DNA from 3 places in the Kitasatospora sp. NPDC056273 genome. Region 2 is predicted to be linked to each of the others. Evidence: riboswitches for the same ligand, from Rfam matches in the RefSeq annotation. Region 2 holds a riboswitch; each other region holds the start of a gene.
The links. Region 2 has a riboswitch for cobalamin ahead of ACFCY1_RS34120 (ribonucleoside-diphosphate reductase subunit alpha). Riboswitches for the same ligand answer to the same signal wherever they lie in the genome.

Region 1: another riboswitch for cobalamin. It lies ahead of metE (5-methyltetrahydropteroyltriglutamate--homocysteine S-methyltransferase); the one in region 2 lies ahead of ACFCY1_RS34120 (ribonucleoside-diphosphate reductase subunit alpha).
Region 3: another riboswitch for cobalamin. It lies ahead of ACFCY1_RS03010 (cobalamin biosynthesis protein); the one in region 2 lies ahead of ACFCY1_RS34120 (ribonucleoside-diphosphate reductase subunit alpha).

The regions. Positions count from the first base shown of each region.
Region 1 covers NZ_JBHJSJ010000072.1:8,736-18,710, forward strand. The annotation lists gene ACFCY1_RS37150 (ABC transporter ATP-binding protein) at 1-1,565, shown strand, start outside; gene ACFCY1_RS37155 (ECF transporter S component) at 1,562-2,446, shown strand; gene ACFCY1_RS37160 (hypothetical protein) at 2,465-2,782, shown strand; cobalamin riboswitch at 2,882-3,085, shown strand; gene metE (5-methyltetrahydropteroyltriglutamate--homocysteine S-methyltransferase) at 3,267-5,582, shown strand; partial or broken gene metF (methylenetetrahydrofolate reductase [NAD(P)H]) at 5,666-6,582, opposite strand; gene folP (dihydropteroate synthase) at 6,774-7,598, shown strand; gene ACFCY1_RS37180 (short-chain fatty acyl-CoA regulator family protein) at 7,664-9,127, shown strand; gene ACFCY1_RS37185 (polysaccharide deacetylase family protein) at 9,532-9,975, shown strand, end outside.
Region 2 covers NZ_JBHJSJ010000057.1:2,274-12,248, forward strand. The annotation lists gene ACFCY1_RS34095 (NAD-dependent epimerase/dehydratase family protein) at 1-895, opposite strand, end outside; gene ACFCY1_RS34100 (transcriptional regulator) at 1,000-1,869, opposite strand; gene ACFCY1_RS34105 (hypothetical protein) at 1,947-2,438, opposite strand; gene ACFCY1_RS34110 (SRPBCC family protein) at 2,598-3,071, shown strand; gene ACFCY1_RS34115 (ribonucleotide-diphosphate reductase subunit beta) at 3,145-4,140, opposite strand; gene ACFCY1_RS34120 (ribonucleoside-diphosphate reductase subunit alpha) at 4,161-6,572, opposite strand; cobalamin riboswitch at 6,765-6,899, opposite strand; gene ACFCY1_RS34125 (glycosyltransferase family 39 protein) at 6,972-8,663, opposite strand; gene ACFCY1_RS34130 (glycoside hydrolase family 26 protein) at 8,663-9,781, opposite strand; gene ACFCY1_RS34135 (glycosyltransferase family 2 protein) at 9,787-9,975, opposite strand, start outside.
Region 3 covers NZ_JBHJSJ010000002.1:319,297-329,271, forward strand. The annotation lists gene ACFCY1_RS03000 (putative cobaltochelatase) at 1-118, opposite strand, end outside; gene ACFCY1_RS03005 (cobyric acid synthase) at 219-1,733, opposite strand; gene ACFCY1_RS03010 (cobalamin biosynthesis protein) at 1,730-2,743, opposite strand; cobalamin riboswitch at 2,851-2,984, opposite strand; gene ACFCY1_RS03015 (alpha/beta hydrolase) at 3,297-4,403, shown strand; gene ACFCY1_RS03020 (hypothetical protein) at 5,071-6,396, shown strand; gene ACFCY1_RS03025 (phosphatidylcholine/phosphatidylserine synthase) at 6,502-7,380, opposite strand; gene ACFCY1_RS03030 (phosphatidylserine decarboxylase) at 7,367-8,059, opposite strand; gene ACFCY1_RS03035 (acyl-CoA dehydrogenase family protein) at 8,548-9,750, opposite strand; gene ACFCY1_RS03040 (MaoC family dehydratase) at 9,952-9,975, opposite strand, start outside.

The DNA.
Region 1 (9,975 bases), on a different contig from region 2:
CGGAGGGCGAGCTCTGCCTGGTGGTCGGCCGCACCGGCGTCGGCAAGTCGACCCTGCTCGGCGCCGTCAACGGCCTGGTGCCGCACTTCACCGGCGGCACCCTGCGCGGCCGGGTCACCGTGGACGGCCGCGACACCGCCCACCACCCGCCGCGCGAACTCGCCGACGTGGTCGGCGTGGTCGGGCAGGACCCGCTGGCCGGCTTCACCACCGACACGGTGGAGGAGGAACTGGCGTACGTCATGGAGCAGTTGGCGATCCCGCCGGAGACCATGCGCAAGCGGGTCGAGGAGACCCTGGACCTGCTCGGCCTGGCCGACCTGCGCCACCGGGCCCTGTACGAGCTCTCCGGCGGCCAGCAGCAGCGCGTCGCCATCGGCTCGGTGCTCACCGCGCACCCGCGCGTCCTGGTGCTGGACGAGCCGACCTCCGCGCTCGACCCGACCGCCGCCGAGGAGGTGCTGGCCGCGATCACCCGGCTGGTCCACGACCTCGGCGTGACCGTCCTGTTGGCCGAGCACCGCCTGGAGCGGGTCGTCCAGTACGCCGACCGGGTCGCCTACCTGCCCGGCGACGGGACGGTCGTGCACGGCCCCCCGGCCGAGGTCTTCCGGGACACCGCGATCGCGCCGCCCGTCGTCGACCTCGGCCGACTGGCCGGCTGGCGGCCGCTGCCGCTGTCCGTCCGGGACGCCCGCCGGGCCGCCGCGCCGCTGCGGGAGCGGCTCACGGACCTGCCGGTTCCCCCGCCGCGCCGGGCAGCGGTGGCGGGGGAACCGGTGCTGGAGGCGACGGGGGTCGTCGTCCGGTACGGGCCGGTGGCCGCCGTCCGGGACGTCCGGCTGGAGCTGCGGGCGGGCGAGGTCACGGCGCTGATGGGCCGCAACGGCTCCGGCAAGTCCTCGCTCCTGTGGGCGCTCCAGGGCTCCGGGCCCCGCCAGGGCGGTAGCGTGAAGGTCACCGGCGCCGGGGGCGGCCCGGCCGCGGACCCCAAGCGGCTGCCCGCGGCCCGGGCCCGGCAGCTGGTCGGGCTCGTCCCGCAGACCCCCACCGACCTGCTGTACCTGGAGACGGTCGCCCAGGAACTCGCCCAGAGCGACCTCGAAGCCGACGGCGTCGGCGGGCCGACCGCACGGCAGGTCCTCGACCGCCTGGCTCCCGGGATCCCGGACGGCACCCACCCCCGGGACCTCTCCGAGGGGCAGAAGCTGGCCCTCGTCCTGGCGATCCAACTCGCCGCCGCACCAAGGGTCGTGCTGCTGGACGAACCCACCCGGGGGCTCGACTACCAGGCGAAGGAGGCGCTCACCGGCATCGTGGACGCCCTCGCCGCCGAAGGCCGTACGGTCGTCGTCTCCACCCACGACGTCGAGTTCGTCGCCTCCGCCGCCGACCGCGTCGTGGTGATGGCCGAGGGCGAGATCGTCGCCGACGGGCCCACCGCCGAGGTCATCGTCGCCTCGCCCACCTTCGCCCCGCAGACCGCCAAGATCCTCGCCCCGCTCGGCTACCTGACGGCACGTCAGGTCGCGGCGGCCGTGGAAGCGGTGGAGGCCGCCCGGTGACCGCCGTCCGGATCCCCGGCCGGGCCCGCGTCGTCGTCGCCCTGGCCGCCTTCATCGGGCTGGTGGCCTTCACCTGGCCGTTCGTCGTCGCGCCCGGGCGGTTCGGCTCCAACTACGCCCCGCCGCTGATCTTCGGCGCCCTGCTGGTCCTGGTGCTCGCCGTCGTCGTCGCGGAGATCTCCGCGGGCGGCATCGACGCCAAGGCCCTCGCCATGCTCGGCGTCCTGTCCGCCGTCAACGCCGGACTCCGCCCGCTCGGCGCCGGGACCGCCGGAGTGGAGACGGTCTTCTTCATCCTGGTGCTGGCCGGCCGGGTCTTCGGCCCCGGCTTCGGCTTCACCCTCGGCTGCACCTCGCTGTTCGCCTCCGCGCTGCTCACCGGCGGCGTCGGCCCCTGGATGCCGTACCAGATGTTCGGCTGCGCCTTCGTCGGCATGCTCGCCGGACTGCTGCCGGGGGCCGGGCGGCGCTGGGAGGTGCCGCTGCTGGCCGGGTACGGGGCGTTCTCCGGCTACCTCTTCGGCTTCCTGCTGAACCTCTCCTTCTGGCCGTTCTCCACCGACCCGAACAGCTCGATCGCCTACCTGCCGGGCCTGCCCTTCACCGAGCAGTGGCACCGCTACCTGCTGTTCGACCTGGCCACCTCGCTCGGCTGGGACACCGGCCGCGCCGTCACCACCTTCACCGCCGTGCTCGTCGTCGGGCCGGCCGTCCTCACCGTCTTCCGCCGCGCGGCCCGCCGCGCCAACTTCGAGCCCACGGTGCGCTTCGAGGCCCCGCCCGGCCCGCACGCCCCATCCGGCCAGGACGCCACGCCCGGCCCGGACACCACGGCGGGGCCGCCGACCGCCGCGCGGCCCACCGGCCCGGCGCACCCCTGAACCGAAAGGCCGACCATCGTGCCCAAGCCCGCGAAGCACCGGACGATGACGCTGGACGGGGTCGTCGTCGTCGTCCTGACCCCGGAACAGCACGCCGCACTGGAATCCGCCCGCCGCCAGCTGGGCGGGGCGCAGGCGCAGGTCGCCAGGATGAGGTCAGACCTCCAGCGGGGACGGCGGCTGCTGGGCGAAGCCGAACGGCTACTGGCGGGCATCCCCGCCGACCAGCGCGCGCGACTGGACGCCCGGCTGGGGCCGGGACGCGGCCTGACCGGACTGCTCGCGGACATCCGCGCCGCCCTGCCCGGCACGCCGGACACCCCGACGCGGACCTGACCACCGGCCCCGCGAGCCGTGGTGGCGTCCCACCATCCGGACGGGTTCCGAGATTCCCGCGCCGGGCCCGGTGTTTTGCCCCTAAGCTGACGGCGCAGCTGGTTCGCCCTGTCCGCCAGGCAGGGCGTCGCAAGAGGGAACCCGGTGACGCCTTTCGACTGGCCAGTCCGGGACTGCCCCGCAGCGGTGAGTGGGAACGACCGCCGTCATACGCACTGGACCCGGGACGGGTCTGGGAAGCGACGGCCAGTAGGTGTCCGCCCTTCACGGGACGGACGCGCCCGCGAGTCCGAAGACCTGCCACTGCCCGCCCGCGGACGACCCGCGCGCGGCTATCCGGTGACCTCGTGGGCGGGTCGGCGACCATACCAGGCGGACCAGGCCCGTACGTTCCCGTGACGGCCGCCGCCGGGTACGTCATCCCTTCGCGCCCTCGTGCCGTCTCCGGGTACCTGAGGAGAACAGACTCGCGAAGGAGAGTCCCTTGACCACGAAGTCCGCAGCCGCGGCGAGCGTCGCCACCGCGTACGGCTACCCCCGCCAGGGCCGGGGCCGGGAGCTCAAGAAGGCCATCGAGGGCTACTGGAAGGGCTCGGTCACCGCCGAGGTGTTGCTGGCGACCGCCGCCGACCTGCGCCGGGGGAACTGGCAGCAGCTCGCCGACTCCGGCGTCGAAGAGGTCCCGACCGGTGACTTCTCGCTCTACGACCACGTGCTGGACACCACCGTCGCCGTCGGCGCGATCCCGCCCCGGCACCGGGCCGCCGTCGAAGCCGACCCGCTGGACGGGTACTTCGCCATGGCGCGCGGCAACCAGGACGTCGCCCCGCTGGAGATGACCAAGTGGTTCGACACCAACTACCATTACCTGGTGCCGGAGTTGGGGCCGGACACGGTGTTCACGGCGAACCCGGCCAAGGCGGTGGGCGAGCTGCGCGAGGCGCTGCTGCTCGGCCACGCGGCCCGGCCGGTGCTGGTCGGGCCGGTCACCTACCTGCTGCTCGCCAAGCCGGCGCCCGGGGTGGCCGCCGACTTCCAGCCGATCACCCTGCTGGACCGGCTGCTGCCCGTCTACGCGGAGCTGCTGGCCGGGTTGCGCGCCGCCGGCGCCGACTGGGTGCAGCTGGACGAGCCCGCGCTGGTCCAGGACCGCACCCCGGCCGAGCTCAACGCCGCCGCCCGCGCCTACCGCGAGCTGGGCGCCCTCACCGACCGGCCCAAGCTGCTGGTCGCCAGCTACTTCGACCGGCTCGGCGACGCCCTGCCGGTCCTGGCGAAGGCCCCGATCGAGGGCCTGGCACTGGACTTCACCGGGCCGGCCGCCGCCAACCTGGAGGACCTCGCCGCCGCCGGCGGCCTGCCCGGCAAGCGACTGGTGGCGGGGGTGATCGACGGGCGCAACATCTGGATCAACGACCTGGAGAAGTCCCTCACGACCCTGGCGACCCTGCTGGGCCTCGCCGACACCGTCGACGTCGCGCCGTCCTGCTCCCTGCTGCACGTGCCGATCGACGCCACCCTCGAACGCGACATCGACCCGCAGATCGCCCGCTGGCTGGCCTTCGCCAAGCAGAAGGCCACCGAGGCGGCGCTGCTCGCCCGCGGCCTGCGCGAGGGCACCGGCGCGATCGCCGCCGACCTCGCGGCCAACCGGGCCGACCTGGCCTCCCGCGCGGGCTCGCCGATCACCCGCGACCCGGCGGTGCGCGCCCGGATCGCCGCCGTCACCGACGCGGACGCCCGCCGCGCCCAGGCCTACCCGCAGCGGGCCGAGGCCCAGCGCGCCCGGCTCGGCCTGCCGCTGCTGCCGACCACCACCATCGGCTCCTTCCCGCAGACCACCGAACTGCGCGTCGCCCGGGCCGACCTGACGGCCGGTCGGATCGACGGCGCCACGTACCGGGAGCGGATGGAGGCCGAGGTCCGCGAGGTCATCGCGTACCAGGAGAAGGCCGGACTGGACGTCCTGGTGCACGGCGAGCCCGAGCGCAACGACATGGTCCAGTACTTCGCCGAGCAGCTCACCGGCTACCTGGCCACCCGGCACGGCTGGGTGCAGTCCTACGGCACCCGGTACGTGCGCCCGCCGGTCCTCGCCGGGGACATCTCCCGGCCGCACCCGATGACCGTCGACTGGTTCCGCTACGCGCAGGGCCTGACCGACCGCCCCGTGAAGGGCATGCTCACCGGCCCGGTCACCATGCTCGCCTGGTCCTTCGTCCGCGACGACCAGCCGCTCGCCGACACCGCCCGCCAGGTCGCCCTCGCCCTGCGCGACGAGGTCGTCGACCTCGAGGCCGGGGGCGCCGCCGTCGTCCAGGTCGACGAGCCGGCCCTGCGCGAGACCCTCCCGCTGCGGGCCGCCGCCCGCCCGGCCTACCTGGACTGGGCCACCGAGGCCTTCCGCCTCGCCACCTCCGGCGTCCGCGCCGACACCCAGATCCACACCCACATGTGCTACGCCGAGTTCGGCGCCATCATGACGGCGATCGACGACCTCGACGCCGACGTCATCTCCCTGGAGGCCACCCGCTCCCACATGGAGGTCGCCGGCGAGCTGGCCGAGGCGGGCTACCCGCGCGAGGTCGGCCCCGGCGTCTGGGACATCCACTCCCCGCGCGTCCCCAGCACCGAGGAGGCCGTCTCCCTGCTGCGCGCGGGCCTGGCCGCGATCCCGGCCGAACGGCTCTGGGTCAACCCGGACTGCGGACTGAAGACCCGCGGCTGGCCGGAGACCCGGGCCTCGCTGGACAGCCTGGTCGGCGCCGCCCGCCTGCTGCGCGCGGAGCTCGCCGGCTGACGCGGCCGGGCGGGAATCCTCCGCCGGTTCGGTACGCCCGCCACGGCATGCGGGCCGCGTCGCGGCGCGGCCCGCATGCCCGTTCAGCCGGACCGGGGCAGGCCGAGGTTCTGGTAGATCTCGGTGGTGACCGTGGAGAAGTTCATGGTCATGAAATGCAGCCCGGGCACGCCTTCGGAAAGCAGCCGCCGGCACATGGCGGTGGCGTGCTCGATCCCGATCGAGCGCACGGCGGCGGGATCGTTTTGCTGTTCCAGCATGCGGTCGGAGAGGGCCGTGGGAATGGCAGCGGTGCTCAGGGTCGGAATTCGGCGCAGTGACCGGATGCTGGTCACCGGCATGATCTCCGGAATCACCGGAATATCGCATCCGGCCTTCTGGAGACGGTCCCGGAAACGGAGGTATCCGTCCACCTCGAAGAACATCTGGGTGATCGCGTAGTCGGCCCCGGAACGGCACTTCGTGACAAAGTGCCGGATTTCCGAGTCCCAGTCCGGTGACCGCGGGTGCATTTCCGGGAAAGCCGCCACCCCGACGCAGAAGTCGCCCGAGTCCTTGATGAGGTGAACCAGGTCGGCGGCGTACTCGACCCCGCCCGGATGCCGGACCCAGGCGCCCAGCGGGTCGCCCGGAGGGTCGCCGCGCAGGGCCAGGATGTTCCGTACTCCCTGGTCGGCGTAGTGCCCGAGGATGTTCCTGAGTCGCCGACGCTGTGGCCGACGGCGGTCAGGTGCGCGGCCGGGGTGAGGGTCGTCTCCTGGGCGATGCGGCCGGTGACGTTCACCGTCCGCTCCCGGGTCGAGCCGCCCGCACCGTAGGTCACCGAAACGAAGGTGGGGGAGAGCGCCTCCAGTCGGCGGATCGCGTTCCACAGGCCGGCTTCCGCCTCGGCGTTCCGCGGTGGCATGAACTCGAACGAATAGGAGTGCTTTCCGGTGGCCAGGAGATCGCGGACGGTTGCCGCCCGGTCGGTGCGCGTGGAGGGTTTCCCGAGTGTCATGACAGGACGGTATACGCCCGGTCGGAATGGCGTGGTAGAAAGTCCACAGTGTGATACGCGGGTTTTCGCCAATGATGGTCGATGGCCTTCGGGGGTGGTCGCGGAGCGGCCTCCGGAGGCTGCACAATAGGGGCATGGAAAGACATTCGTACGCCCTTCCCGGACTTCCCGACTGGGGTCGCTGCGCGGTCATGGGAATCCTCAACGTCACCCCGGACTCGTTCTCGGACGGGGGATGCTGGCTGGACCCGGGCCGGGCGGTGGAGCACGGACTGGCGCTGGCCGCGCGGGGGGCCGACATGGTGGACGTGGGCGGCGAGTCGACCCGCCCCGGCGCCCGTCGGGTGCCGGTCGAGGAGGAGCTCGCGCGGGTGCTGCCGGTGGTGCGCGGACTCGCCCGGCAAGGCGTTCTGGTGAGCATCGACACGATGCGCGCCCGGGTCGCCGAGGCCGCGGTGGACGCCGGGGCCCGGATCGTCAACGACGTCAGCGGCGGCCGGGCGGACGAGGCCATGGCGAAGACGGCCGCGCGGGCCGGCGTGCCGTTCGTCGTCATGCACTGGCGGGGGCAGTCCCAGGGGATGGACGACCTGGCGGACTACGGGGACGTCGTCGCCGAGGTGGTCGCCGAAGTGGGGCGCCAACTGGACGCCGTGGTGTCGGCCGGCGTCGACCCGGAGCAGGTCGTCCTCGACCCCGGCCTCGGCTTCGCCAAGGGCCGGAGTGACGACTGGGCGCTGCTCGCCGCCCTGGACGCCTGGGCCGTGCTGGACCGCCCGCTCCTGGTCGGGCCCTCCCGCAAGCGCTTCCTCGGCGAACTGCTGGCCGACCCGGCCACCGGCGAGCCCCGCCCGGCCCGGGAGCGGGACGACGCGACCTCGGCCGCCGCCGTCCTGGCCGCCGCGCAGGGCGCCTGGGCCGTACGGGTCCACGAGGTGCGGGCGGCCGCCGACGCCGTGCGGGTCGAGGCGGCCGTGCGGGCCCACCGGGCGACCGCCGGCCGGGTGCCGGTGTAGGCCTTCGCAACCATCCGGGGGAAGAGAAGACCGGGGAAGAACAGAGAAGAGGGGTGCGTCGCACCATGGCACGTCCCGTCGGGCGCAAGATCTTCGCCCACGCCAAGCTGCGCCGGCTGCGCCGCGAGCACGGCATGAACCAGGTCGAGCTGGCCCACGAGCTCGGCATCTCGACCAGCTACCTCAACCAGATCGAGCACAGCCAGCGCCCGCTCACCGCCGCCGTGCTGCTGCGGATCGCCGAGGTGTTCGGCGTGGACCCGGAGTTCTTCTCCGAGGCCGACGAGGAGCGCCTCGCCGCCGACCTGCGCGCCGCCCTCGCCGACGAGGCGTGCGGTGCCCCCGTCCCGGCCGAGGACGTCGCGGAGGTGAGCCGGGACCACCCCGACGTCGCCCGGGCGCTCGTCGCGCTGTACCGCCGCTACCGGGAGGCGGCCACCAGGGTCGCCGATCTCGGCGACACTGCCGGGACCGCCGCGCTCAGCCCGGCCGAACCCCACGACGAGGTACGGGACTTCTTCTACACGCACCACAACCACATCCCGGCCCTGGACGAGGAGGCCGAGCGCACCGCGACCGCGCTCGGGGCGACCACGGCCGGCGGCCTCGCCGCCGCGCTGGCGGCCGCACTCGGCGAGCGGCACGGCGTGCGGGTGGTCGACTCGGATCACCGGCAGCAGGCGGAGATGCGCCGGTTCGATCCGGTGAGCGGCACCCTCCGCCTCTCCGCGTGGCTGACCGACGGTCAGCGGGCCTTCCAACTGGCCACCCAGCTCGCGCTGCTGGAGCACCGGCCGCTGCTCGACGCGCTGGTCTCGGCGGCAGGGCCCGACCTCACCTCGCCCCAGGCGGCGGACCTCGCCCGGATCGGCCTCGCCACCTACTTCGCCGGTGCGCTGCTGATGCCCTACTCGGCCTTCCACGCCGCCGCCGAGGAACTGCGCTACGACATCGACCTGCTCGGCGCCCGCTTCGGGGTCGGCTTCGAGACGGTCTGCCACCGGCTGAGCACCCTGCAGCGCACCGGCCGCCGGGGCGTGCCGTTCTCCTTCCTGCGCGCCGACCGGGCGGGCAACATCTCCAAGCGGCAGTCCGCGACCGACTTCCACTTCTCCCGCCTCGGCGGCACCTGCCCGCTCTGGACGGTCTACGAGGCCTTCTCGGCGCCGGGGCGGATCCTCACCCAGATCGCCGAGATGCCGGACGGCAAGCGGTACTTCTGGATCGCCCGCACCGTCACCCACGGCGGCTTCGGCCACCGCGCGCCGCGCAGCGAGTTCGCCGTCGCGCTCGGCTGCGAGCTGCGCCACGCCCACCGCCTGGTCTACGCCGAGGGCATCGCCCTGGACGGCCGGGAGGCGGCCACGCCGATCGGCCTGGGCTGCCGGATCTGCGAGCGCACCGACTGCGCCCAGCGGGCCCGGCCCCCCGTCGGCGGCCGGCTGGTGGTGGACCCGGACCGGCGTACCAGGGTGCCCTACCCGGTCGTCGCCGAGGGCCGTCACAGCGATCGGGAGGGGCGCCGCTGACCGGTGCCGCCGAGACGGCGGGCGGCGGGCGGCACCCGGGTGCCGCGGTCGGGCGACGGCGACGGATCCGGCACCGTGCCGCCGACCGTGTGGCCCTGGGTCCTTCCGGGTGGTGATGTGGGTCCCTCGGGGTGAACGCCGGGAGGGGGCGTCAGGCCCGGGGGGACACCCAGAAAATGTCAGATCATCAGATTGTCTCGCGAAGGCTGATCCTGGCCGCGGCCGGGTTGTCGGTCCTCGGCGCCGCAGGGTGCGGGGGAGCACGGTGGGCCGGGGAACCCGGTACCGCGCCGAGAGGGAACGCCGGGCCGCCGCCCGCGGCCGCACCCCCGGCGGCCGCGCCGGAAGCCGCGCCTGAAACCGCCCCGGAGGCCGCACCGGAGGCCGTTCCGGAAGCCCCCAGGGTGCTGACCGAGGCGGAGAGCCGGCCGCTGTTCGAACTCGCCGAGGAGGGGAAGGTGGTGGCCCTCACCATCGACGACGGACCCCATCCGCGCCACACCCCCGACGTCCTGGCGCTGCTGGAGAAGCACGGGATCCGGGCGACGTTCTTCCTGATCGGCGAGAACGCGGCCGCCCGTCCCGACCTGGTCCGGGAGATCGCGGCGCGGGGGCACCGCATCGGCAACCACACCTGGAGCCATCCGGACCTCCGTCACCTTCCCGACGACGCCCAGGTGCGGGACGAGCTGACGCGCACCTCCGACCTCCTCGCCGGGATCACCGGCAAGTCGCCCGCCTGGTTCCGGGCCCCGGGCGGGGACTGGGCCCCGAGGACGCTCAGGACGAGCAGGGAGCTCGGGATGCGGCCGATGGGCTGGACGGTCGACCCGGAGGACTGGGCCGAG
Region 2 (9,975 bases):
CCCCTTCGGCGAGCGAGACCGCCGGCCGGTAGCCGAGGCCCTGGAGCTTGGAGATGTCGCCGACCAGCCGGTAGGTGTCGTCCTCGATCTCCGGGATCACGCTGACCTCGGGCGTGACGCCGGTGGCCTCCCCGATCGTGTTGACGAGGTCGCGCATCGACGCCTCGGTACCGGAGCCGATGTTGAACACCTCGCCCAGCTCGGCCCGGTCGGCGATCGTCAGCAGCCCCTGGACCAGGTCGGTGACGTGGACGAAGTCGCGGGTCTTCCGGTCGATGTCGCCCACGATCTGGATGGGCTGGTGGTTGAGGTGCCAGCGCAGGAACCGGCCGACCTCGACCATCGCCTCGTGCGGGTTCTCGCCCGGCCCGTAGACGCAGAACGGGCGGCCGACCACCACCGGCAGACCGCAGGCGCGGTGGAGCGCCAGGCAGGTGATCTCGCCGCTGAGCTTCGACGCGCCGTACGGGACGAAGGGGCGGGTCGGGTGGTCCTCGTCCATGGGGAATTTCCGCGGAGTTCCGTAGACGGACGCGGACGAGACGTAGACGACCCGGCGGACGGACGCCTTGAGGAGGGCCTCGGCGAAGATCAGGGTGCCGAGTGCGTTGATCTCGAAGTCGAGGCGCGGCTGCGTCACCGACAGCGTGCCGTTCGCGTTCGCGGCGACGTGGAAGACCAGGTCGGCGTCGTCCACGGCCTCGGCGACGGCGTCGACCTCGCGGATGTCCAGCAGGTGCAGGGTGGTCCCGGACGGCGCCGAGATGCTCGTCGCGGTCCGGGCGTTGTCGATGATCGCCACCTCTTTCCCGAGAAAGAGAAGGGCGCTGGTCAGGTGCCTTCCGACGAAACCCAATCCGCCCGACACCAATACCTTGTCGTATTCTTCGAGCATATTATCGATATATCAAGCATCGAACATATTCGCGATCCGGGAATTCGGAATCGCGTCCGTCCGGGTGAAAATCAGGCGGACAGGTGTTGCCCCGGTTCGCGCTGTTACGGCGCGTGGCGCTCCGGTTCGTGGCGTTCCGGCTCCGTGTCGAAGGCGCGGAAGAGCGAGAGGTCGGGGGTGCGGCCGCGGATCGCGGTCCAGGCCTCGTCGAAGCCGCGCCGGACCCCGGCCGGCGGCCACGGGGCGGGCCGCAGCTCCGGGGGGAGGAGCGGGTCGAGCTCCAGGGCGTGGGTGAAGGCCTCGGCCAGGCGCAGCGCGGTGGCGACGAGTTCGACGGAGCCGCGGTCGGGGCCGAGGGGTTCCTCGGCCAGCGCCTCGGCGAGGGGCCGGTAGGCCTCGACCGTCCCGGCCGCGGGCCAGAGGTGCTCGGCGGTGGCGGCGGGGCCGGTGAAGCCCCGGCCGGTCAGGCGGGTGGCCTCCGCCGTGACCAGGTAGGCGTCGACGGTCGCCGCCGAGGCCTCGGCGGCGAGTTCGTCGAGCAGGTCGTGCGGGCTGACGTAGGCGCCGGGCGCGAGCGGGGCGGCGCCGAGCCGGGTCAGCGCGGTGCGCAGGGCGTCGCGTTCCGCCCGGTGCCGCTCGGGGACGGAGAAGGTGTAGAGGCGCCAGAGCCCGTCCCAGGGGGCGCGCCCGGCGTCCTGGGCGTAGGCGAGTGCGACGAACCGGACGTCCAGGTCCGAGCGGAGCCGGCCCGCGTCGGTCAGGACGAGCCGGCCCTTGCGGCCCCGCCCCTCCTGCCGCAGGACGCCCGCCGCCTCCAGCCGCCGTACGGCCAGCCGTACCGGCTGGTCGGACAGGCCGGCCGCCGCGGCGACGTCGTAGACGTAGTCGAGCGGGGCGGTGCCCTGCGGGTCGAAGCAGGCCTCGACGACCGTGCGCGGCGCGGGTCGGTACGGCGCGGCGTTGTCTGCGGACACGGGAGACCTCGGTTCTCGATCACGGGGCCCGGGGCTGGGGCCGTCCGGTCAATGTGCCACATCCGGCACGCGGGAGATCAGGCGCCTTCCCAGGGGTAGCCGTGGCGGCGGAAGGCCGAGGCGATGGCCGCCTTCCCGCCCTCGACGTCGTCGTCGAAGAGGACCCGGCCGACCGGCGACTCGATCCGCACCTTGCCGCCGTGGCGGAAGACGCCGCCGACCTGGTCCCGGGTGATCACCCGGCTGTCGTCGCCCTCGACGACGGTGATGCTCTCGTCCGAGATGCGCAGCGTGGCGGCGTGGTAGGTGACGAACATCCCGACCACGAGCCCGACGGCGGCGAGCGCCACCGGTCGGCCGATCACCATGGCCGGGGAGGTGAACGAGCCCAGGAAGCGCACGGTGTCCGCGTAGGGGATCGGGTGCCGGGCGGCGAACTGGAGCAGCCACGGGACGGCGAAGCCGAGGCCGGCGCCGACCGCGCCGCAGAAGGCCCAGATGACCACCTTGGTGTCGAGGGGCATCCGGAGCTCGGTCACGGCGGACTGGGCGCCGGTATATTTCGTCATGCGTACGACCGTAGCAGATTCGATAGATTTGGGGGTGTGGCCGGAGGCGCTCCGGGACGGGGCGGCGGCCCCGGTGTCACGTTTCCGACGGCTCCCCGGTCCATCTGTCGGGCGCGGTGGCCGCAGTCCGCGCCGCCGACCGAGAGAGGGGACATGACCATGGAGACCCTGACCGTCCGACGCGTCATCGCCGCACCGATCGAGGACGTGTTCGACTGGTGCGCCACCACCACCAACTACACCCGCTCCCCGCTCATTCTCCGGGCCCGCCTGGCCCGGCCGGGCGCCGGTGCGCCGTACGGCGTGGGGGCGGTACGGGTGCACACCTGGGCGATCGGCTGGTTCCGCGAGCGGGTCACCGCGTACAACCGGCCGTACGGCTTCGACTACACGGTCGAGCGCAGCCTGCCGCCGTCCCGGCACGAACTCGGCCGGATGACCTTCACCGAGGTCCCCGGCGGGACGGAGGTCGCGTGGACGACCACCTTCCAGGTCCGGCTGCCCTTCGGCGCGGCCCTCACCCGGGCCCTGGCCAAGCCGGTCATCGCCCACACCTTCGGCCGCATCCTCGCCGCCGCCGACGCCGACCTCACCGCCGGCCGCCGGCGGGCCGGGAACGGCGACGCCGGGTGACGGCGGCGGGCAACGACAGAGGTGCCCCGCACGGCCGAGCCGTGCGGGGCACCTCTGGTGTTTCGTGTGCTTCTTAGAAGTCGTCGTCGAAGGCGACGGAGCCCTCGACGGCGACCTGGTACGCCGAGACGCGGCGCTCGAAGAAGTTGGTCAGCTCCTGGACGTTCTGGAGCTCCATGAAGCCGAACGGGTTCGTCGACCCGTAGCGGATCGGCAGGCCCAGGCGGGCCAGGCGCTGGTCCGCCACGGCCTGCAGGTACTCGCGCATCGAGGCGGTGTTCATGCCGGGCAGGCCGTCACCGCACAGGTCCTGGGCGAACTGGAGCTCGGCCTCGACGGCCTCCTCCAGCATCTCCGTGACCTGCTTGGCCATCTCGTCGTCGAAGAGGTCGGGCTCCTCCTCGCGGACGGTGTCGACCACCGACATCGCGAAGTCCATGTGCATGGACTCGTCGCGGAACACCCAGTTGGTGCCCGTGGCCAGGCCGTGCAGCAGGCCGCGCGAACGGAACCAGTACACGTAGGCGAAGGCGCCGTAGAAGAACAGGCCCTCCACACAAGCCGCGAAGCAGATCAGGTTCAGGAGGAACGCGCGGCGGTCCTCCTTGGTCTGCAGCGAGTCGATGTGGTCGACCGCGTTCATGTACTTGAAGCAGAACTGCGCCTTCTGGCGGATGGAGGGGATGTTCTCCACCGCGGCGAAGGCCGCGTTGCGGTCCTCCGGGTCGGGCAGGTAGGTGTCCAGCAGCGTCAGGTAGAACTGGACGTGCACGGCCTCTTCGAACAGCTGCCGCGAGAGGTACAGGCGCGCCTCGGGCGAGTTGATGTGCTTGTAGAGGCTCAGCACCACGTTGTTGGAGACGATCGAGTCGCCCGTCGCGAAGAACGCGACCAGCCGGCCGATGAGGTGGCGCTCGCCCTCGCTGAGCTTCGCCAGGTCGGCGACGTCGGAGTGCAGGTCCACCTCCTCGACGGTCCAGGTGTTCTTGATCGCGTCCCGGTACCGGTCGTAGAACGACGGGTAGCGCATCGGGCGCAGGGTCAGCTCGAAGCCGGGGTCGAGCAGCATCTTGCGGTCTTCGGGGGTGGTCACTGGCAGGCCTCGCAGGACTCGGGGTTCTCCAGGGAGCAGGCGATGGCGGCTTCCTGCTCCGGGGTGAGGGAGGGGGTGTTCACGGGCACCGGTGCCGGCGCGGCGGCACGGGCGGTGCCGGACGCGGCCTGGGCGATGCGGGTGGCCGGGCGCGAACGCAGGTAGTAGGTGGTCTTCAGACCGACCTTCCACGCGTAGGCGTACATCGAGCTGAGCTTGCCGATGGTCGGCGCCGCCATGAACAGGTTCAGGGACTGGCTCTGGTCCAGGTACGGCATGCGGGCCGCGGCCAGGTCGATCAGCGCGCGCTGCGGCAGCTCCCAGGCCGTCCGGTACAGCGAACGGACCCCGGCGGGCAGCCAGTTCAGGTCCTGGACGGAGCCGTTGGCGTCGCGCAGGGCGTCGCGGGTCTGCTGGTCCCAGACGCCGAGCTCCTTGAGCTCGCGCACCAGGTACGGGTTGACCTGGAGGAACTCGCCGGACAGCGTCTCGCGCTTGAACAGGTTGGACACCTGCGGCTCGATGCACTCGTACACGCCGGCGATGGACGCGATGGTCGCGGTCGGCGCGATGGCCAGCAGCAGCGAGTTGCGCAGGCCGGTCTCGGCGATCCGGGCGCGCAGCGCCGTCCAGCGGTCGGCCCACTGCGGGGCGGCCGTCGGGAAGTGGTCGATGTGCAGCTCGCCGCGGGCGGCGCGGGTCTCGCCGTACGCCTCGTGGCGGCCGAGCTGCTCGGCCAGGTCGGCGGAGCGCTCGTACGCGGTGAGCATGATGCGCTCGGCGATCAGCGTGGACAGGCGGGCGGCCTCGGCGGAGTCGAAGTCGATCCGCAGCTTGAAGAAGACGTCCTGGAGGCCCATCACGCCGAGGCCGACCGGCCGCCAGCGGGAGTTGGAGGTGCCGGCCTCGGTGGTCGGGTAGAAGTTGATGTCCACCACGCGGTCGAGGAACGTCACGGCCGTGCGGACGGTGGCGTCGAGGCGCTCCCAGTCCATGGCGCCGAGCAGGTCGTCGACGGTGGCACCGGGGGCCACGTGGGCGCCGAGGTTGACCGAGCCGAGGTTGCAGACGGCGGTCTCGGAGTCGTCCGTGACCTCCAGGATCTCCGTGCACAGGTTGGAGGAGTGCACGGTGCGGCCCGGCAGGGCGGTCTGGTTGGCGGCGCGGTTGGAGGCGTCCTTGAAGGTCATCCAGCCGTTGCCGGTCTGCGCCAGGGTGCGCATCATGCGGGCGTACAGGGTCTGCGCCGGGATGGTGCGGACGGCCTTGCCGGCCAGCTCGGCCTTGCGGTAGGCCTCGTCGAAGTCGGCGCCCCACAGGTCGACCAGCTCCGGCACGTCGGCCGGGGAGAACAGCGACCAGTCCTGGTTGGCGTTGACCCGGCGCATGAACTCGTCCGGGATCCAGTGCGCCAGGTTGAGGTTGTGGGTGCGGCGGGCCTCTTCGCCGGTGTTGTCGCGGAGCTCCAGGAACTCCTCGATGTCGGCGTGCCAGGTCTCCAGGTAGACGCAGGCCGCGCCCTTGCGGCGGCCGCCCTGGTTGACGGCGGCGACCGAGGAGTCGAGGGTGCGCAGGAACGGCACGATGCCGTTGGACTTGCCGTTGGTGCCGCGGATCAGGCTGCCGCGCGAGCGGATGCGCGAGTAGGACAGGCCGATGCCGCCGGCGTGCTTGGACAGGCGGGCGATCTGCGCGTAGCGGTTGTAGATCGAGTCCAGGTTGTCCAGCGGCGAGTCGAGCAGGTAGCAGCTCGACATCTGCGGGTGCCGGGTGCCGGAGTTGAACAGCGTCGGCGAGGAGGTCAGGTACTCCAGGCGGCTCATCAGGCCGTACAGCTCGGCCACCTCGCGCACCGACTGCTCGGAGTCGCCGACCGCCAGGCCGCAGGCGACGCGGAGCAGGAAGTGCTGCGGGGTCTCGATCACCTTGCGGGTGATCGGGTGGCGCAGCAGGTAGCGGGACTGCACGGTGCGCAGGCCGAAGTACTCGAAGCGGTCGTCGCCGGCGGTGTCGATCAGCGCGTCCAGGGCGGCGGCGTGCTTGGCGACGAAGTCCGCGGTGGTGTCGCCGATCAGGCCCTCGGTGTGGCCGACGGCGATCGAGGCGGAGAAGGACACCGAGCCCTGGCTGTTCGCCTCGTCGACGATCTCCAGCGCGAGCAGGCGGGCGGCCAGCTTCGAGTACTGGGGGTCCTCGGCGATCATCGACGCGGCGGCGTCCACGGCCAGCCCGCGCAGCTCGGCGAAGTCCGAGCCGGCGTGGCGGCCGCGCAGCGCGGCGGCGGCGACATGGCCGGGGTCGACCTCGGTGAGGTCGGTGCTGCGGTCGGTGAGCAGCCGCAGCAGCGCGCCCCCGGGGTCGGAGACCGTCGGGTCGGTGAAGGCGGTACCGGAGCCCTGGGCGGGCAGGGTGGCTGAGGCAGCGGTGGTCAAGGCGCTCTCTCCTGGCGGCGATCGGCGGCGGTGCTCGGGGGGCCACCGGGCCGATCTGGGCAGGGGAGCACGGCGCGAACGCAAAAAAGCGTCGCGCGAGGTGACTCCCCGGCCCGCCCGCGAGGCCCGGAGGGGTACTGCTGGTGCCGGCGCGGCCTCTGCGGGAGGGCCGTGGCGCACGCCGTCGGCAGGTACTCGGACTCGCGGGGTGCGGCTGCTGGAGCCGCCCGCTCACCGCTGCGGGGCAGTCCCGGATTCGCACCGGGTTCCCCTGCATCGACAGCAGAAGCGAGCATACATGTTGTGCCGCCGGACTGCGGCGGCACCATATGTTGTGCCTGTCGTGTCGCGGATGTGCGTGGGCCGGGCGGCCGGTCAGTGCTTCAGATAGACCTTGTACGTGCTCGAATCGCCGGTCGGCGAGGTGAATTGGGCGACCAGCCGGTAGTGTCCGGCGGCGCCCAGGGCCTCGCCCAGGGCCCGGTCGGTGGCCCTCGGCGCGGTGCTGTCGAGGACGACCATGGTGAACCAGCCGTCCCGGATCGCGGCGACGCTGCCGTCGTCGCCGTGGTGCTCGACGCCGGCCCCGTCGCGGTAGTCGGTGCCGGCGCGCGCGGAGACCCACTGCTCGGGCTTGGAGACGCCGCCGAGGTAGTACTCGGCGAGTCCGTCGACCTCGGTGAGGTAGCGGCCCTGGGGCTCCGTGTGGACCCGCAGGACGGCCAGCAGGCGGCCGGAGTCGGGCCCGTTCTGGTAGCGCAGCGCGGACTGTTCCAGGCCGAGGGCGAGCAGGGCGACCCAGACCAGGATGCCGAGCTGGGGGTGGCGGAAGTGGGCGCCGACCAGCCGGGTCAGGCCGACCCCGGCGAGCGGGGCGGCCAGCAGCATGCCGTAGCCGAGGTGGCGGAACAGCGCGCCGGAGGTGCCGGTCCACAGGTGGGCGGCGGGGACCAGCAGGGCGGTGGCGGTCAGGACGGCCCCGAGCAGGGCGCGCCGGCCCCGGGTGGTGGGGAGGGGCTCCTTCTCCGGCGCGTCGTGCTCGGGCATCTGTTCGCGGCGCGCGTAGGCGATGGTGCCGGCCACCGCGAGGACGGTGAACAGGCCGGCCCACTGGAGCGTGCCGAGCAGGACCGAGCCGGCCGAGCCGGGGGCGTTGCCGCGCGAGGGCGACCACCCGGCGACCTTGCCGAGGGTGCCGTACGGGAGCAGCAGGACGAGGGTGCCGAGGGCCGTCAGCAGTGAGCGCAGGGCGGCCGGGCCCACCCGGTGGTACGGCCGGGCGCAGGCGAAGGCGAGGGCCACCAGGGCGGGGACGGCGAAGGCCGCGGAGTAGGCCGTGGCGCAGGCCAGCGCCGTGGGCGGGGCGGCGAGCAGGGCCAGGGCCGGATGGCGGCCGGCGGTGAACACCGTGGTCCAGGCCGCGAGGGCGACCAGCAGGACGGCGAGGGACTCGGGCGCGGCGTAGAAGCCGACCACCACGGTGGACTGGAGGACGGCGTACCCGGCGATGGCGCAGATGGCGACCCGCTCGTTGAACAGCCGCCGGGTCAGCGAGTACAGCAGGACCGTGGTGAGCAGCGCGAAGCCGAGGCTGAGCAGCCGGGTGCCCCAGATGCCGTTGGCGTCGGCGGCGGCGCCGGCCAGCGGCGGGTAGAGCCAGGGCGAGCCGTGCACCCGGTCGACCAGGTCGGTGGTGACGGGGTTGCCGTGCAGCAGGTGGGCCAGCTGCTGGCGGCCGGCGACCATGGCGGCGGCCTCGTCGGGGTGCGCGGCGGCCAGCAGGCGCAGCGAGAGGGCGGCCTGGACGGTGAGGACGGCGCCCAGCAGGCCGCGGGCGATCCACCGGCGCCGGGGGCTGGTGCCCGGGTCCCAGCCGATCGCGGGGACCCGCGGGATGGTGTAGGGGGCCAGCTCGACGCCGTCGGGGTTGTCGACCGATACGACAGGGCGGGGCCCGTCGGGGCTGTCCACCGCCACGGCGCCGGGCCCGTCCGGGTCCGGCTCGGCGGCCGGGTCGTGGGCGGAGCGGCCGTGCGGGACGGGGGAGAACTCGGACTCAGTGCTCATCAGGGGTTCCGGATGTCGAAGCCGTAACGGGGGTCGGACACGCGCTGCTTGAACGCGGCGAGGGTGTCCGGCACGGCCTCGACCCGCCAGTCCGCCCGCTTGACGATGTTGAACCAGACGAAGCCGACGATGTCGTCGTGCGCCTCCAGCCCGGAGAACAGCTGGTCGATGTCCGCGTGCTGGCGCTTGCCCTGCTCGGAGGCGGTCTCGCTGATGAAGAAGGGCTTCTGGGAGAAGCCGCGGATCTCGGCCATGGTCGGGCCGTAGAGCGCGTCGAAGGTCTTGGGCCCGGTCTTGGTGAAGTAGCCGGTCATGCCGGCCCAGTCGACGTAGGTGTCGCCGGGGTAGTACGGCTCCAGGCGGGTGTTGGGCGCGGGGTCGGTGATGTTGGGGCTCCAGACCCAGATCACGTTGGTGGCGCCGGCCTGGTCGAAGAGGTCGTGGACGTGGCGCCAGGCGGCCACGAAGTCCTCGGGGGTGGCGGCCTGACGGCCCCACGGGTACCAGTCGCCGTTCATCTCGTGGGCGATGCTGACGGCGATCGGCAGGTTGAACCTGGCCACGGCCTTGGCGACGCCGCGCACGTAGTCGTCGGTGTCGCCGGCCGCGATCGAGGCGAGCGAGCGGTCGTGCGGCTCCCAGGCCATGAAGGGCAGCGCCCCGGCGTCGTGGATCCGGCGGGCGCCCGCGGTGTCGAAGCCGCCCTTCCAGTGGGCGTAGAACTCCAGGACGTTGGGCTGTTTGCCGATCGCGTCGCGGTAGCCGGGCAGCGCGTCCATCGTGGCGGGGACGTCGGGCAGGGCGGCGCCGAGGTACTTGTGGCTCGGCCTGAGCAGCGGCGTGACGTCGTACGGGACGCCGGCCGGCAGGGCCTTGGGCGTGGCGGGCGCGGCCGGTGCGGTGCCCCCCGCGGCGGGGGCCGCGCCCGGAGCGCCGGGAGTCCCGGGGGCGCCGGGGGCCGGGGTGGCGGCCGGGGCGGCCTGGGCGAGGTCCTTCTGCATCGCGAAGCCGGGGTCCTCGGGGCCGCACGCGGTGGTGAGCAGCAGGCCGGCGGCGGCCAGCAGCGGGAGCGCCAGCCGGTGACGGAGCCGGCCGGCCCGTCTCGGGTGGGCGGTCATGGCGATCACACTGCTTCCGTCGGGCGGGGCTGGACGAGGACCCGGCCCACGATGGTGGCGTAGAAGAGGCCGGAGGCGAGGACGAGGGCGAAGTTCAGCGGGCCCATGGTGAGCATCCGCCAGATGCTCAGCAGCACCCAGAGCAGGGCGGTTCCGCCGCCCCAGGCGATGACGCCGATCCAGAACCGCCGGGT
Region 3 (9,975 bases), on a different contig from region 2:
CCTTCTCGCCGCGCACCAGCACGCCGCCCACGGCCGGGGAGACCGCGTTCAGCAGCAGTCCGAGCCGCAGGTCGGCCATGCCGACGATCGCGGTGAACGGATAGCGGACGTCACTCATGCCGTACCCCAGTCCTGTCGTGCCTGACTCTGTGATCGTGCCCGGCCCTGCTGCCCCGCCCGGTTCGGCGGTCCTGCCCAGCCCTGCGTCCGTGTCCGGCTCATGCGTCACTCCCAGGGGCCCCGGGCGGGAGGAACGGCAGCGATCCGGCCGCCGGCACCCCGCCCTCGATCAGCTTCCACAGCGCGTCGGTGTCCGCGTGCTCCTCGATCAGGTCGCCCAGCCGGTCCAGCCGGGCCTCGCGCGCCGCGGCGAAGGAGGTGTCCGGCGCCGGGACGAACGCCCGGCCGGACAACTCGGCGACCTCGCGCAGGAGTTCGCGGCGGAACCCGTCGTTCTCCAGCGCGCCGTGCCAGGTCGTGCCCCAGACCGGGCCGACCCGGCAGCCGTCCAGGAAGGGACTGCCCCCCTCCACGGTCACCACCCCGTGGTGGATCTCGTAGCCCTCGACCCGCTGCCCGAACGCCTCGCCGACCGGCCGCGCCAGCACCTTCTCGACGCCGAACCGCACCCGCGTCGGCAGCAGGCCGAGGCCGTCGACGGCGCCCGCCTTCGACTCGACCTCGTCCACGATCGAGTGCGCCAGCATCTGGTAGCCGCCGCAGACCCCGAGGACCGGCAGTCCGGCCGCCACCCGCGCTTTCAGGGCCGGCTCCAGGCCGCGCTCGCGCAGCCAGGCGAGGTCCGCGACGGTGGCCCGGGTACCGGGCAGCACCACCAGGTCGGCGTCGGCCAGCTCCTCCGGCCTGGTCGCCCAGCGGACCAGCACGCCCGGCTCCTGCGCGAGCGCGTCCATGTCGGTGAAGTTGGACAGCCGGGGGAAGCGCACCACGGCCACCCGCAGCACGTCCGCGCCGAGCGGCCCGGGCCCGTCCGCCCGGTCCGCCACGGTGGACAGGTCCAGCGAGTCCTCGGCGTCCAGCCAGAGCCCGGGCAGCATCGGCAGCGTGCCCAGCACCGGACGGCCGGTCAGCTCGTGCAGCATCTCCAGCCCGGGCGCCAGCAGCCGCGCGTCGCCGCGGAACTTGTTGACGAACCAGCCCGCCACGTGCCGCTGGTCCTCCGCCGACAGCAGCGCCAGCGTCCCGTACATCGCCGCGAAGACCCCGCCGCGGTCGATGTCCCCGACCACCACCACCGGCAGGGCGGCGGCCGTGGCCAGGCCCATGTTGGCGATGTCGCGGTCGCGCAGGTTGATCTCGGCGGGCGATCCCGCGCCCTCGCAGACCACCACGTCGTAGCGGCCGCGCAGGTCGGCCAGGCACTCCAGGGCGCGCTCCAGCAGGACGGGCTTGCGCTCGCGGTAGTCCAGCGCGCCGACCTCGGCCACCGGCCGGCCGAGCAGCACCACCTGGCTGCGGCCGTCCGCGCCCGGCTTGAGCAGCACCGGGTTCATCGCCGCCTCCGGCTCCACCCGGGCGGCCTGCGCCTGCATCGCCTGGGCGCGGCCGATCTCGGCGCCGTCGGCGGTGACGAAGGAGTTGAGCGACATGTTCTGCGCCTTGAACGGCGCGACCCGTACGCCCTGGCGGGCGAGCCACCGGCAGATCCCGGCCGTCACCACGCTCTTGCCCGCGTCCGAGGTCGTCCCCGCGACCAGCAGTGCGTTGCTCATGCCCGTCCCCTCTTCTTCAGCAGTGCCCGCAGCAGGACGTGCCCCGCGACCGTCGTACCCAGCGCCAGTGCGCCCACCCGCCGGGAGAGCGCGCAGGCCCGCTCGATGTCGTCCACCGTCACCGGCCGCAGCTCCGCGCCCAGGACGGGCCGGTGCTCCACCCGCTCGCCGTACCGCAGCGTGCCGCCCAGTCGGACGCCCACCGCGCCGGCGAACGCCGATTCGGCCTGGCCCGCGTTCGGGCTCGGGTGCGCGGAGCCGTCGCGCCGCCAGACCCGCCAGGCGGTCCGGGGCTCGGGGGCGGCGGCCACCGTCAGCAGCGCCGTCAGCCGGGCGCCCGGCCAGCCCGCCACGTCGTCCAGCCGGGCCGAGGCCCAGCCGAACCGGGCGTAGCGGGGCGAGCGGTGGCCGACCATGGCGTCCAGGGTGTTCACGGCGCGGAAGGCCAGCAGGCCGGGGGTGCCGGCCAGGGCGCCCCAGGTCAGCGCGTTCACCACGGCGTCGGCGGTGTTCTCGGCCACCGACTCGACCACCGCCCGGGCGATCTGCTGCCCGTCCAGCGCGCTCGGGTCCCGCCCGCACAGGTGCGGCAGCCGCTCCCGGGCGGCGGCGAGGTCGCCGGCGGCCAGCGAGCGGCCGATGGTGCGGGCCTCCCGGGTCAGCGAGGTGCCGCCGAGCACCGTCCAGGTCGCGGCCGCCGCCAGCGCCGCCCGGCCCAGCGGGCGCCGGCCCACCGTACGGTCCAGGGCGAACGCGCCCGCCGCGACCGCGCCCACGCACAGCGCGGTGTACCCGGCCCCGGCGGCGCGGTCGTCGCGCCACAGCCGCCGCTCCAGCCGGGTCGCGGCGCTGCCGAAGAAGGCCACCGGGTGGCCCCGGCGGGGGTCGGCGAAGCGGGCGTCGGCGGCGTAGCCCGCGGCGGCGCCGAGTGCGAACACGGCGGCGCGGGCCAGCGGGCGCGAGGCTCGGGTCAGCGGGCGCGGAGCGGGGGAAGGCGCGCGCGGGGTCATCGGCCGCACGGCGGAGGGCAGCTCGGAGTCCGGCCGGGCGGGGCAGCCTGCATCGCGTGCGTGTCCTCACTCAGGGTCCGCGCCCTGGATCGACGTGACGGCGGCGAGAGTCTCCTGGCTTCCGGGTCGAACGCACCCCCGGAGCCTTCCAGCGGCCGTCGACGGCCCGCCGTGGCGATGTTCCGAGCGTGCTCCCCGGTGACAGTGGCGGGACCGCGCCGGACTTCCACCGGCTTCCTCTCCATGCCTCCGTTTGGCCCCAGGATCCCATCACGGGCCCGAACCGGGAGTCAACCGAGGTCACGGAGGGGTTGGTCACACGGGGACGCCGCTGACGCCCGGTCGGATCGCCCGGCGCGGCCCCGCCCCGACCCCCGCCACCGGCACCCCCTGAGTACCGCCCTGAGCACCCCGGGAGCGCCCGCCGGGTGACCCGGACGGCCCAGCCCGGTGGCCGGTCGGGCGGAGCGCCGGTGAACTGGGGCTCGAACACCGTCCGGTCCGTGAAGAACGTCCGTGAACAACGTCCGTGAACAACAGAGCGGGGAGCGAGATGCGTTGGGGAACCGCCGCCGTCGTGGCGGCCGCCGCGGTGGGGGCCGCCGTGCTGGTGGTCGGCCGCCGGGCCTCCGAGCGGATGGTCCGTCCGGTGACCGCCGTCCAGGAGTCCGGGCCGGTCCAGGTCCGCGCCCTCGCCGCCGGCCGGGTCACCTTCACCCGCGGCCCCGCGAGCCTGCGCCCCGGCCGCTGGGCGGTGGAGTGGGCGGACGGCGGGCACGCGGTCGTCGAGGAGGTGCTGCACGCCGACGAACAGGGCGTCACCCGCCGACTGGTCCGCGCCGACCGGGGCACCCTCGTCCCCGGCACCGAGGTCCGCTTCACCCCGCGGGTCCACCTCGGCGACCCCACCGAGGCGCTCGGCCTCGCCTTCGCCGACACCACCGCCGACGGCGAGCTCGGCGCCCTCCCCGCCTGGCGGCTCGACGGCAAGCGCGGCACCTGGGTGATCCTGGTGCACGGCCCCGGCGACGACCGCCGGCAGACCCTCCCGGTGCTCCCCGTCCTCGACCGGCTCGGCCTGCCCGCCCTCGCCGTCACCCACCGCGGCGACCGGGGCGCCCCCGCCTCCCCGGACGGGCTCAGCCACTTCGGCGAGACCGAGTGGCGCGACATCGAGGCGGCGGTACGGCTGGCGCTCGACAGCGGCGCGGGCAAGGTGATCCTGTACGGCTGGTCCGTCGGCGCGACCATCGTGCTGCAGACCGTGGCCCGCTCCGCCTGGTCGCACGCCGTCCGCGGCCTGATCCTCGACTCGCCCGTGCTCGACCTGCCCGCCTCCGCCCGCCGGGACGCCGCCCGGGCCGGCTTCCAGGGCGTCGCCGCCGAGCTCGGCGCCCTCGCCGCCGAGGGCCGCACCGGGGTCGACCTCGCCGACTTCGGCCGCATCGCCGACGGCACCGACCTGCGGGTGCCGACCCTCCTCCTGCACAGCCCCGAGGACCGGATCGCGCCCTTCGGCACCGCCGAGAAGCTGGCCGCCGCCCGCCGCGACGTGGTGAGCCTCCAGCCCTTCCCCGGTGCCGACCACGCCACCCTCTGGAACACCGCCCCCGACCGCTACACCGAACTCCTCCGCCGCTGGCTCACCCCGCTCCTCTAGGGGCTCAACCACCCCCCCTGTGCGCGAGGGCGTTTTCGGCTGGTCCCCGCCGCTTTTCCCGGTGCGATTCCCCCCGTCCGAGAATGAACGTTCCTCCCATTCCTCCGGGCCCGCGTGAAAAGTCGGCCCGGCCGACTTCCGGTGCGGCTCGATCCCGATCACGCCGCCCACCATCCGTCCGGATTCGGGCTGGACAGTCCTGCCGGGCGTCGCCGGGCCGAAACGCCCCCGTACGGGCCCCTCGGCTGTCAGGAGCAATATTTGGCCCGGCCCCTTACCCCCCACCCGTACGCACGGTGACCGCCCGAGCATTCCGGGCAACCGGCCCGCCCTCTGTGGCATGGGCAGGTCACACGTTTCCGGCCAGGCGGTTTGCCGTTGTTGCCCGATCTTGCGGAGGTGCCACCGGCGGTCGCCCGGTCGTACGGACAACCGGATGTGACAGAAGGCCGGTACAAGGGGAAGACTGCTCGACGTGACGTCTCGGAACCCGCGCGACCGTGATGCCCCGCTCCCGCCGACGATCGGTACCGGTGCGACGGTGACCCGTCTCCCCGGAACGGCCCAACGGCCCGCCGGTGGCAGGCCGGGCGGGGCGGGAGTCCCCCGTAACGCAGTACCCCGGCGACGAGGGCCCGCTCCGGCTCCCGGGCGGGGCAGGGTTCCCGTGCCGGAGGGCTTTCCGGCACCCTCCGAGCTGGCGCCGCTGGCCCGCCGGATGCTGGTGGACGCCGTCCGGGTCGCCCGCTGGGCCGGTGAGCTGGCCGAGGTCGACAAGCGCGGCGAGCTGCTCCCGGACGACGCCCGCGCGGCGGGCCGGGCCCTGGCCATGACGGTCGGTGCCGCCGCCAAGGCCTGGGGGCAGGCGCTGCTGGTGGGCCTGGTGGAGGCCCGGGACGGCGGAGCCGGCCCCGGCTGGCGCCTGCACGCCTGGGAGCACGACGACGAGGCCGTGGTGCGCGGCTGGTCGGCGCTGTTCGACGCCTGGACCCTGCTCGCCCCGGTGCCGCCCGCGGCGCTGCGCGGCGTCTTCGCCGTCCTGGCCGGGCAGGCCGTGGACCAGGCCCCGCAGCTGCTCTCCTTCCTGCACCTGGTGGACGGTCCGGTCGCCGAGAGCGAGCTGCTGGAGCTGCTGCGCCGCGGCCTGGACGAGCGCCGGGTCGGCACCGGCCTCGGCGGACCCGGCCTGTCGCCGGTGCCGCACGCGGCCTCGGCCGTCTCCGCCGTCCGCGGCACCTGCCGCGCGCCGCAGATCGACACCCCGGCCGCGCCCTCGGACGTGGCCGCCGTCCTGGACTGGATGCTGGACGGCCTGGCGGCCGTCGGCGCCCTGGTGCGCAGGAACGACGCCGCGGAGCTGTCGCCGCTCGGCCACTGGGCGGTGCGGGCGAAGCTGGAGGAGATCTGCACGGTCGCGCAGACCGCGGCCGGGCACATCGAGCAGAGCGCCTTCGAGCTGCTGAACGCCTGCGCGGACTACTCGCCGGGCCCGGCCCGCGCCGAGTTCCGGGCCTGGGTCGCGGCCCGTCCGGCCGACCGGGCGGTGGGCGAGCTGCTGGACGCCGCCCAGGGCGACGACGCGCTGGTGCGCGGGCTGGCCTTCGAGGCACTGCGGGTGGCCGGCGGACCGGCTGAGCAGGCGGTGCGCGCGGCGGTGGACGAGCCGGTGCTGCGCCCGTACGCGCTGCTGTGGCTGGCGGAGCGCGCGGACGAGGGCGTCGCCCCGGCGGACGTGCTGGGCGCGGAGGACGCGGCCTGGCTCTGGGTGGACACCGCGGCCGCGGTGCTCGACCACGGCGAGACCGAGCTGCTGGTGGGCCACGTCGAGGGCGCCGCGGCGGGCGACCCGGTCCGGCTGTTCGCCCGGGCCCGGCAGTCCGGCCACCCGCGGGCGGCCTCGGTGCTGACGGCGGTCTCGAGCGTGCACCCGGACCCGGGCGTGGCCCGGGCGGCCCGCCGCTCGGCGTTCAGCGTGCACACCGGCGGCGCCTGAGCCGCACGGGCGCACGGGAACACGGGCGCACAGGAACACGGGAACACGGAAAGGGCCCGGAACCACCAGGTTCCGGGCCCTTCCCCATGTCGGTCGTGGGACGGCTCAGCCGAGCCGCGACTCCGCCCGCCGGGCGCGGACGTCGCCGACCTTCTGCCCCACCTTGCGGCGGATGACCAGCAGCGGCGCCATCGCGGCGAGCGTGATCTGGGCGAACGCGCCGACGTGCATCAGGCTGTCGCCGCCGGGCAGCCCGGTCGCCCAGGCGGCCAGGCAGCCGATCGCGACGACGACCCAGCAGAGCGTGGCGGTGGCCAGCAGCCCCTGCGGCTTCGGGTACTCGATCCGGCTGACCATCAGGTACGCGGCGCCGAAGATGGCGAGCAGACCGGGCAGGAACGGCGGGTCGAGCAGCACGATGGCGATCACCGTCATCGCGCCCATCGGGCAGGGCATGCCCTGGAACACCCCGGGCCGCATCTTGACGGCCGAGAAGCGGGCCAGCCGCAGGACCACCGCGAGCAGTACGGTCAGCGCGATCAGCGCCGACAGCTTGCTGTTGGAACCCGGGGAGACCATGCCCCAGACCGCGACGAAGTAGGCCGGCGCGATGCCGAAGCTGATCAGGTCCGCGAGGTTGTCCAGTTCCGCTCCGAGGGCGGAGGAGCGCAGCTTGCGCGCCACCAGCCCGTCGAAGAGGTCGCACATCGAGCCGATCAGCAGCAGCGTGACCGCGGTGGCGGCGCTGTGCCGGTCCGGAGCGGCGTCCGGGTTGGTGATGTGCGGGACCAGGACCCCGGTGGTGATCGAGTAGATCGCCAGGAAGCCGCAGACGGCGTTCCCCAGGGTCAGGAAGTCGGCCGTGGACAGGTGCTGGGGAGAGCGCGGGGCACGCAGCTCGCGGTCCCGTGCCCAGCGGCGGCGGCGCAGGGCCGTCTCCTCGTCGTCCAGGCCGACGATTGTCTCAGGATCAGTCACGGTCAAGGCGCGTCACCCCGGCTGTGGTCTTCTGGCCGACCTCGACGCCGACCTCGACGCCGGCCGGCAGGTAGGTGTCGACGCGGGACCCGAACCGGATCAGACCGATCCGGTCGCCCTGCTCGACCTTGGTTCCGGCGTCCACGTACGGCACGATGCGGCGGGCCACGGCCCCCGCGATCTGGACCATCTCGATGTCGCCGAGCTCGGTGTCGAAGTGCCAGACGACCCGCTCGTTCTGGTCGCTGTCCTTGTTGAACGCGGGGACGAAGCCGCCCGCGACGTGCTCGACCGACGTCACGGTGCCCGGCAGGGGCGTGCGGTTGACGTGGACGTTCAGCGGGCTCATGAAGATCGCGACCCGGGTGCGGCCGTCCGGCCAGGCGTCGATGCTCTGCACCACGCCGTCGGCGGGGGAGATCACTCTGCCCGTGCCGATCTCACGCTCGGGGTCGCGGAAGAACCACAGCATGCCCGCGCCGAGGGCACAGGCGGGTACCGCAGCCAGGGCCCACTTGCCGCTGCGCCGGGTGAGGGCGGTGGTCACGGCGGCCGTGGCGAGGGTGGGGACGAACCAGGGGGTGGCTCCGCGCGCGATGGTCACGCGGGGTCGCCGACCGGCCGTCGGGGCTGCGAGGGCATCGCGGTCCGTGACGGAGGTGTGAGGGGACGGGCTGATGGGCATCGAAGACCTTTGTCGCGGGGGATCATGGCCGCTGGACGGGGGCCACCGCGGAATCGGTAATAGAGGGACGGCTTGCTGTCCCGGTGGATGCTATCGGGAGCAGACGGTGGGTGGGCAACCCGCCTGCTCGTTCACGTGTCCGGTGGCGGCGCGTGTGCGCGTCCACTCCTACGACCGTAGCTCGGCCCGGTCCGGTTCCCAAGGGACCCGACAGGGCTGGTGACTCTTGTCTCAACGGGTGCGCGGACGGAACCCGGCGGACGAAACGGCCGTAGCGGCCGGAAGCGGGTGTGCGGAAGCGGCCGCAGGGCGCGTCGTTGCAGCTGTACGCCCTGCGGCCGCTTCCGGCGGGCCGTGCCGGACCCAGGCGGACCAGGCCGGGCCCGTGACGGGGCACGGCCCCGCGCCGGGACGGGCCCGCACGCCCGTCGACCGGCGGTTCGAGGGGGCCGCCCGGCGACGGGGTGCGTCGGCGGGCGGCCCGGGGGTCAGTCGGCGATCCGGTACTCCTCGAGGAGCCGGCGTCCGACGATCATCTTCTGGATCTCCGCAGTACCTTCACCGATGAGCAGCATCGGGGCCTCGCGGTAGAGGCGCTCGATCTCGTACTCCTTCGAGAAGCCGTAGCCGCCGTGGATGCGGAAGGCGTCCTCGACGACCTCCTTGCAGTACTCGGAGGCGAGGTACTTGGCCATGCCGGCCTCGAGGTCGTTGCGCTCGCCGCCGTCCTTCTTGCGGGCGGCCATGACCATCATCTGGTGGGCGGCCTCGACCTTGGTGGCCATCTCGGCGAGCTTGAACTGGATCGCCTGGTGCTCGGCGATCTTCTTGCCGAAGGTGGAGCGCTGCTGGGCGTAGGCGATGCCGAGCTCGAAGGCGCGGCGGGCGACGCCGCAGCCGCGGGCGGCGACGTTGACGCGGCCGACCTCGACGCCGTCCATCATCTGGTAGAAGCCGCGGCCCGGGACGCCGCCGAGGACGCGGTTCGCCGGGACGCGGACGTCCTGGAGGACCAGCTCGGTGGTGTCGACGCCCTTGTAGCCCATCTTCTCGATCTTGCCGGGCACGGTCAGGCCGGGAACCGAGGGGTTCGGGCCGAAACCGGCCTCCTTCTCGATCAGGAAGGTGGTCATGTTCTTGTACGGGCTGCTGCCGCCCTCGTCGGTCTTGCAGAGGACCGCGACCAGGGTGGAGGTGCCGCCGTTGGTGAGCCACATCTTCTGGCCGTTGAGGACGTAGAACTCGCCGTCCTTGACGCCCTTGGTGGAGATGGCCGAAACGTCGGAGCCGAGGCCCGGCTCGGACATCGAGAAGGCGCCGCGGATCTCGCCGGCCGCCATCCTCGGCAGGAAGTGGTCCTTCTGCTCCTGGGTGCCGTGGGCGTTGATCATGTGCGCCACGATGAAGTGGGTGTTCACGATGCCGGAGACCGACATCCAGCCGCGGGCGATCTCCTCGACCACCAGGGCGTAGGTGAGCAGCGACTCGCCGAGGCCGCCGTACTCCTCGGGGATGGTGAGGCCGAACAGGCCGAGCTGCTTCATCCCCTCGACGATGGCGGTCGGGTACTCGTCCTTGTGCTCCAGCTCGGTCGCGACCGGAATGATCTCCTTGTCGACGAAATCCCGCACGGTGGCGAGGATGTCCCGCTGGATCTCGGTGAGGCCGTCGGTCTGTGCGAGGCGTCCCATCGTGCGGCTCCGAAAGGTCTGAGGGTCTGCGGAAAAGTCGGGGAATCCCCGGGGGGGGGGGGATTGCGGGGGCCCTGCCGGCGTGGCTGCGGCAGCAGGGCCCCCGGGCCGGGTGGGGCGCGGCCGATGACGGCGGCCTGCCCGTCCGGGGTCTCTCGGGGGGCCCGCGGTGAAAAGCGGGCCCCTATAGAGGGGAGGGGCTCAGGAGAGCGGGGTCGGGCGGCC